Regions from separate parts of the Halopseudomonas sabulinigri genome, predicted to be linked through region 2. Evidence: predicted binding sites of a transcription regulator. Region 2 holds the regulator's gene; the other holds the start of a gene.
What was found. Region 2 encodes sigma-54, which starts transcription at its own class of promoters, with help from an activator protein. Its sites were predicted from a motif close to ANTGGCATNNANNTTGCTNT; they were not measured.
Positions count from the first base shown of each region.

Region 1: the regulator sigma-54 is predicted to act here: its motif matches at 2,148-2,167, upstream of BLU26_RS00800 (TorF family putative porin).

Region 1 covers NZ_LT629763.1:181,355-184,725, reverse strand. Annotated here, with positions in the region: gene algB (sigma-54-dependent response regulator transcription factor AlgB) at 1-401, opposite strand, end outside; gene BLU26_RS00815 (BON domain-containing protein) at 649-1,077, shown strand; gene BLU26_RS18685 (DUF1328 domain-containing protein) at 1,138-1,419, shown strand; gene BLU26_RS00805 (GNAT family N-acetyltransferase) at 1,508-1,924, shown strand; gene BLU26_RS00800 (TorF family putative porin) at 2,216-2,932, shown strand; gene dcd (dCTP deaminase) at 3,122-3,371, opposite strand, start outside.
Region 2 covers NZ_LT629763.1:3,556,642-3,560,012, reverse strand. Annotated here, with positions in the region: gene lptB (LPS export ABC transporter ATP-binding protein) at 1-156, shown strand, start outside; gene BLU26_RS16170 (RNA polymerase factor sigma-54) at 250-1,758, shown strand; gene hpf (ribosome hibernation promoting factor) at 1,837-2,145, shown strand; gene ptsN (PTS IIA-like nitrogen regulatory protein PtsN) at 2,167-2,622, shown strand; gene rapZ (RNase adapter RapZ) at 2,628-3,371, shown strand, end outside.

The DNA of each region.
Region 1 (3,371 bases), 650 kb from region 2:
TGCTCAAGTCGGGCAGCCATCTGGCGCATTTCCAGTTGCTTGATTGCCGCCATGCGCAATTGATCTGGACTGCACGGTTTGACCAGATAATCTGCCGCGCCGGCCTGCATGGCATCCACTGCAGTATCCACCGCTGAGTGAGCCGTCACTATCACCACGCGCATCCAGGGAGCGATCACACGCATTCTGGCCATGACGTCGAGACCATTGTCCTCGCCTAGGCGGAGGTCGAGAAAACACAGGTCGAATACCTGGCTTTGCAGGACCGATTCCGCCTGCATCGCGCTGGCCGCCGTAGCTACCTGGTAGCCCTCATCCTCTAGGCAATAACGAAAGGTCCTGAGGATCGCTGGCTCGTCATCGACCAGCAGGATGCGCCCCGAATTCTGTGCTGCTTCCATTTGTTTGTCTGCTCCAGACGTGATGTGAGGTATTAGTCCACCAATAATCGTGCAAGTTGCATGGCGCCAATCGTGCAATCTTGCAAAACGCACTCCGCCAGACACGCAAAAACATATCAAGCTATTGATTTTAAAGGCTTTTATTATTTAAAAATAACTGGCACAGCTGTTGCTCTATCTACTGTGAATGCTCGTGGGCTGGATGGCCGGCCCTGATATGGACATTGATTGAACGGAGATTGACATCATGCACGGCATCAACCGCACTGCTTTGCTTGCACTCTCGATCAGTTTTACTGCACTGCTGCCACTGACAGCACACGCCGCCGACAGCGACAGTCGGACCATGCCCACCGAACAGCGCGAGGGTAAGGGGCAACCACTGGATGATGACCGTATTCTGACCGCCACCTTGCAGTCGCGTCTGCAATGGGATGGTAACACGGACGGCATCCAGATCCGCGTGAATGCGCATGACGGCATGGTCACCCTCAGCGGCACCGTATTGCACGTCAACGACAAACGTGTAGCCATCGCCACCGCACGCAACACCCCCGGTGTACGGGCTCTTGATGCCAGCGAACTCAAGGTAGGTCGCGCTGCCCCACAGCTGACCGAACCACGCTGGGCGTCGACCGACTCGGTGACCGACCGCGGGCCAACCCTGCGCCTGTAACCAACCCATTGCTGCATAAACCATTTTCTACATAGATAGACAGCTAAGGACCAACACCAGATGAACATGGAGCAAAAACCGGCCATCTATTTCCATATAAAGGAAGCGACCTTGCCAGGCGCAATCGAATGTATGGGCGGGCAGTCCAGCAACACCGCGTATTTCCGGAGGTATCCCTTGCTTAACTGGGCCATTGTATTTTTTGTCATGACCGTCGCTGCGGCCGTTTTCACCTTTGGGGGGTTTGGAGCCACCGCCGCGACACTGGGAAAAATGTTTTTCGGCGTATGTCTTTTACTGTTCGTCGGCACCATGTGGATGAGCAAGCGTCGTCGTATCTAGTCGAGCTGGGCGAGCGCTGCTGGCCCGGCCCGCGCAGCTGTGTGCCATAATTGTCCGCATCTGATCACGAGCCCGCCAAACCGCCTGCATGCCCGCCGACATTCACCAGTTAACGCCACTGCTATATCCGCTGGCGAACCGGTTTTACCGACAGCACCAGCGCGGCACCAAAGTCGGCAGACAGCACTTGGTGTGGGTTGGCAAGAAGCATGACCTGATAGTCAGTGCGCTCTGCCTGACGCCGATTAGCCACGGCCACTGGCTGACCAGCTTGCTGGTTGCCCCGAGCCACCGCCGTCTTGGCTTGGCCGCTATGCTGCTGAAGCACATCAGACACGAGTACGCCGGGCCAATCTGGCTATTCTGCGCACCGGAACTACGCCCCCTCTATGAGCAGACTGGCTATCGAGTGGCCAGCGAGCTGCCAGAAAGCCTGCAAGACAAACTGCTGCGCTATCGGCGCCACAAAACGCTGATTGCCCTCATCAACAGCCCACCGGTTTAGCTCACACACGCATCTACCTGCACCGGAATCCCTCCTTCTGCACTCCCTTGCATCCCCTTGCACTGAAAAGGCTATTACGGTGCTATCGCACTGCCACCCTTTGTGCCACTAGCATTTTTTTGCGCACCCCCACAGTGCATGACTTTCCCCAGAGACCTGCGATGCCACGCTTCACATTGTCATAAAAATGACATAAGCAAATGAAAGTAAAAGGTTTTTAAAACCTGGCAAGCAAAATGCTATGAGAGCAATGCCAACGCATTTAATCAAAACATTTTGGGGAAACACGCGATGATGAAGAAACTTGCAGTTGCCGTTGCTACCGCCAGCACACTGTCCTTTGCCAACATGGCACACGCTGAAGCATTTGACACAGCGATTGGGGAAATCGACGCGAGCATGACTGTAACTCTCGCCACCGACTACATCTGGCGCGGCCAGTCTCAGACTGACGGTGCAGGCGCAATTCAAGGCAGCCTGGACTTCGCCCATGAAAGCGGCCTGTACATCGGCGCCTGGGCATCCAACGTAGATGCCGACGACTTCGGTGGCGCCAGCGTAGAAATCGACTACTACGCAGGCTACGGCGGCGCCATCACCGATGACATCACCTACGACCTGTCCTGGGCCACTTACACTTATCCGAAAAACAGCTCCATCGACGTCGAAGAAGCGCTGGCCAGCCTGAGCCTGTATGGCTTCACTCTAGGCGCCAAGTACGCCTATGACCCGTCCAGCGCCCTGTATACCTACATCGACTACGGCTTTGACCTGCCATGGGACATGGGTCTGGGCCTGCACTACGGTCTGACCGATACCAAAGACCCGCTGAACGGTGTTGACGGTGACGAAGAGTACGGCGACTGGGCTGTCAGCATCGGCAAAACCGTCCTGGGCCTCGACATGGCGCTGATGTATAGCGATACCGACCTAGGTGACGACTGCGCCTATTCAGACAGCGACTCTTGCGACGCGAACTTCACTTTCTCCGTGTCCAAGTCTCTGTAAGAGCACTATCTGACATCCCCACTCATCCAGGGATGTCATCAGCTGAAGCAGTAGCATTACACCGGTCTCGCACGCCTTGTTCCACGGCAAGGTTCGCAGACCGGTTTTTTTACGTCTGCAATGCTGCGTTAGCTGTGATTCAAGCAAAAAAAACCGGCGCTAAAGCGCCGGTTTTGCCATCCACTTGCCTCAGGCGCGTGGCAGGGTCACACCGCGCTGGCCCTGGTACTTGCCGCCACGGTCACGGTAAGACACTTCACAGGATTCGTCAGACTCGAAGAACAGCATCTGCGCCACACCTTCGTTGGCGTAAATCTTGGCCGGCAGCGTGGTGGTGTTCGAGAACTCGAGGGTCACGTGCCCTTCCCACTCAGGCTCCAGCGGCGTGACGTTGACGATAATGCCGCAACGCGCGTAGGTGCTCTTGCCCAGGCAAATG
Region 2 (3,371 bases):
CTTATCACCGACCACAACGTGCGAGAAACGCTGGATATCTGCGACAAGGCCTATATCGTCAACGAAGGCCACATAATCGCCGAAGGTGACGCCGATACGGTATTGGCCGATCAGACGGTCAAGGACGTCTACCTGGGCCACGCCTTCCGGCTATAAAACGGCAAAGGTTTCAGGCATGCTACAAAACAACATGAGCCCGAGCGGCCTCGCTAACAGTTTGATCAAGCGCACAAGGTAATTCGCCACACAATGAAACCCTCGCTCGTCCTCAAGATGGGGCAGCAGCTGACGATGACTCCGCAGCTGCAGCAAGCCATCCGACTGCTACAGCTATCCAGCCTCGACCTCCAGCAGGAGGTGCAGGAAGCACTGGAGGCCAATCCCATGCTGGAGATGGCCGACGACGGCGACGACGATTACAGCGCCGGCAGCAATGATGCCAACGACAGCGACAACACCGGGGACGATACCTCGGTCAGCGTGCCCGAACCCGTCTCGCTGGATGCCATCGACCAGCACAGCCAGCCCGAACAGGACGGTAACTGGAACGAACAGATTCCCAACGAGCTGCCGGTCGATACCCAATGGGAGGACGTCTACCAGACCTCAGCCAGCTCCCTGCCCAGCCAGGATGAAGAGGATTGGGACTACACCTCGCGCACCGGCACCGGTGAGACGCTGCAGAGCCATCTGGAGTGGCAGCTCAACCTTATCCCGATGTCGGAAACCGACTATGAAATTGCCATCGCGCTGATTGATGGCATCAACGCCGACGGCTACCTGGAAGAATCCCTGGACGACATTCTCGCTTCACTGCCTCCCGAAATGGAGGTCGAGATGGACGAGATCGAGATGGTGCTACACCGTATTCAGCAGTTCGAACCGGTTGGCATTGGCGCACGTGACCTGCGCGAGTGCCTGCTGCTGCAGATTCGCCAGTTGCCGGCAGATACCCCCATGCTCGAGCAGGCCACGCGGGTTATCCGTGACCACCTGGAACTGCTTGGCAGCCGCGACTTCAGCCAACTGATGCGCCGCAGCAAATTGAAGGAAGACCAGCTGCGCGACGCCGTGGCGCTGATTCAAACACTGAACCCCAGGCCCGGCGGTGAAATTGCCTCCGGCGAGCCGGAGTACGTGATCCCCGACGTTATTGTGCGCAAGGACAACAACCGCTGGCTGGTTGAGCTGAACCAGGAGTCCGTACCCAAGGTGCGCGTCAACGGCCAGTATGCTTCCATGGTCCGCCGCGCCGACTCCAGTGAAGACAACACCTACCTGCGCAATCACTTGCAGGAAGCGCGCTGGTTCATCAAGAGCCTGCAAAGCCGCAACGAAACCCTGATGAAAGTCGCCACCCAGATTGTCGAGCATCAGCGCGGCTTTCTGGAACAGGGTGAAGAAGCCATGAAGCCGCTGGTATTGCACGACATCGCTGAAGCCGTTGGCATGCACGAGTCGACCATCTCGCGGGTAACCACGCAGAAGTTCATGCACACGCCGCGCGGCATCTTCGAACTCAAGTACTTTTTCTCCAGCCATGTCGGCACCAGCGAAGGCGGCGAATTCTCCTCTACCGCCATTCGCGCGCTGATTAAAAAACTGGTTGCTGCAGAAAACCCAAAGAAACCATTGAGCGACAGCAAGATCGCTGGTTTACTGGAAGAACAAGGCATTGAAGTGGCCCGCCGGACCATCGCAAAATACCGCGAATCGCTCAATATCGCGCCCTCGAGCGAACGCAAGAGACTGGTTTAAGCTGTCAAGGAACATACAGTGGCACCACCGGGTGACGCCCAGTCACCCAGCAACATCAAGCCAATCAGGAGAAGCCGTATGCAACTGAACATTAGCGGTCATCAACTCGATATCACTGACGCACTGCGCGATTACGTCACTGAAAAAATGGCCCGCCTGGAGCGGCATTTTGACAAGATCACCAACGTCCAGGTAACCCTTGAAGTCGAAAAACTCCGTCAGAAAGCTGAAGCAACCCTGCATGTCGCCGGTGGCGAAGTTGTCGCCCTTGCCGAGCATACCGACATGTACGCCGCCATCGACCAGCTCACCGACAAGCTTGACAGGCAACTGATCAAGCACAAGGAAAAACACATCGATCGCCTGCAAGGCGCCAACGACCGTTAACGCGAATCTCACCGCATAACCATGCAAATAGACCATATCTTGACCCCTGACCGCACCTTCTCGGGCGTTCAGGGGGGATCCAAGAAACGTGTGCTGGAGCTGATCGGCAAACTGGTTGCCCAGCACACCAACCTTGACCCAGATGCCATTTACGAAAGCCTGATTGCCCGCGAAAAACTGGGCTCCACCGGCTTCGGCAATGGCATCGCCATTCCTCACTGCCGCCTGGGCGACTGCCATCAGGCTATCGGCGCTCTGCTGCAGCTTGATGGAAAAATCGATTTCGATGCGCTGGACGGCCAACCCGTAGACTTGATCTTCGTCCTCCTGGTCCCCCAGGAGGCGACCGACCAGCACCTGCAGATTCTGAAAATGCTTGCTGGCAAACTGGATCAGGCCGAGCTGCGCGATGCACTGCGCGCCGCGCCCGACGCCCAGAGCCTGTACGATGTCATGACCGCCGGAGATGGGGGCTGAAGCCAATGCGTCTGGTTGTCGTCAGCGGCCGTTCCGGGTCAGGTAAAAGCACCGCTTTGCACCTGCTGGAAGACAATGGCTTCTACTGCATCGACAACTTGCCGGCAGGTCTGCTGCCGGAACTGGCCAAACAGGCCAGCCAAGCCGAGCTAAGCCTGCCTGCAGTGGCCATCAGCATTGATGCCCGCAACCTCGCCAGCGATTTGCAACGATTCCCTGAGCTGCTCAAACAGGTTCGCGATGCCGGCGTGAACTGTGACGTACTCTTTCTCGCCGCCACTGACGACGTACTGATAAAACGCTTCTCGGAAACCCGCCGCAAGCACCCCCTTACCGACAGCGAGCGCTCCCTGGCAGAAGCCATTGCCCATGAGCTGCGCATCCTTGAGCCAATCATTGACCTGGCAACGCTGAAGATCGACACCAGCCACCTCAACCTTTACCAGTTGCGCGACCAGATTAAGCAACGCTTGCTGGGCAGTCAGGGCAGCACACCCTCAGTGCTGATCCAGTCATTCGGCTTCAAGCGTGGAGTGCCGGCCGATGCCGATTTGATCTTCGACGTGCGCTGCCTGCCCAACCCCTACTGGCGCCCAGACCTGCGTGCGTTTTCCGGCCGCGACGCGCCGGTGCGCGAGTATCTGGATCAGCAGCCCGATGTTGAAGAAATGTACCAGGACATTCGCCAGTTTCTAAAAAAGTGGCTGCCGCGCTACGCGGCTGGAGAACGCAGCTACATGACCATTGCG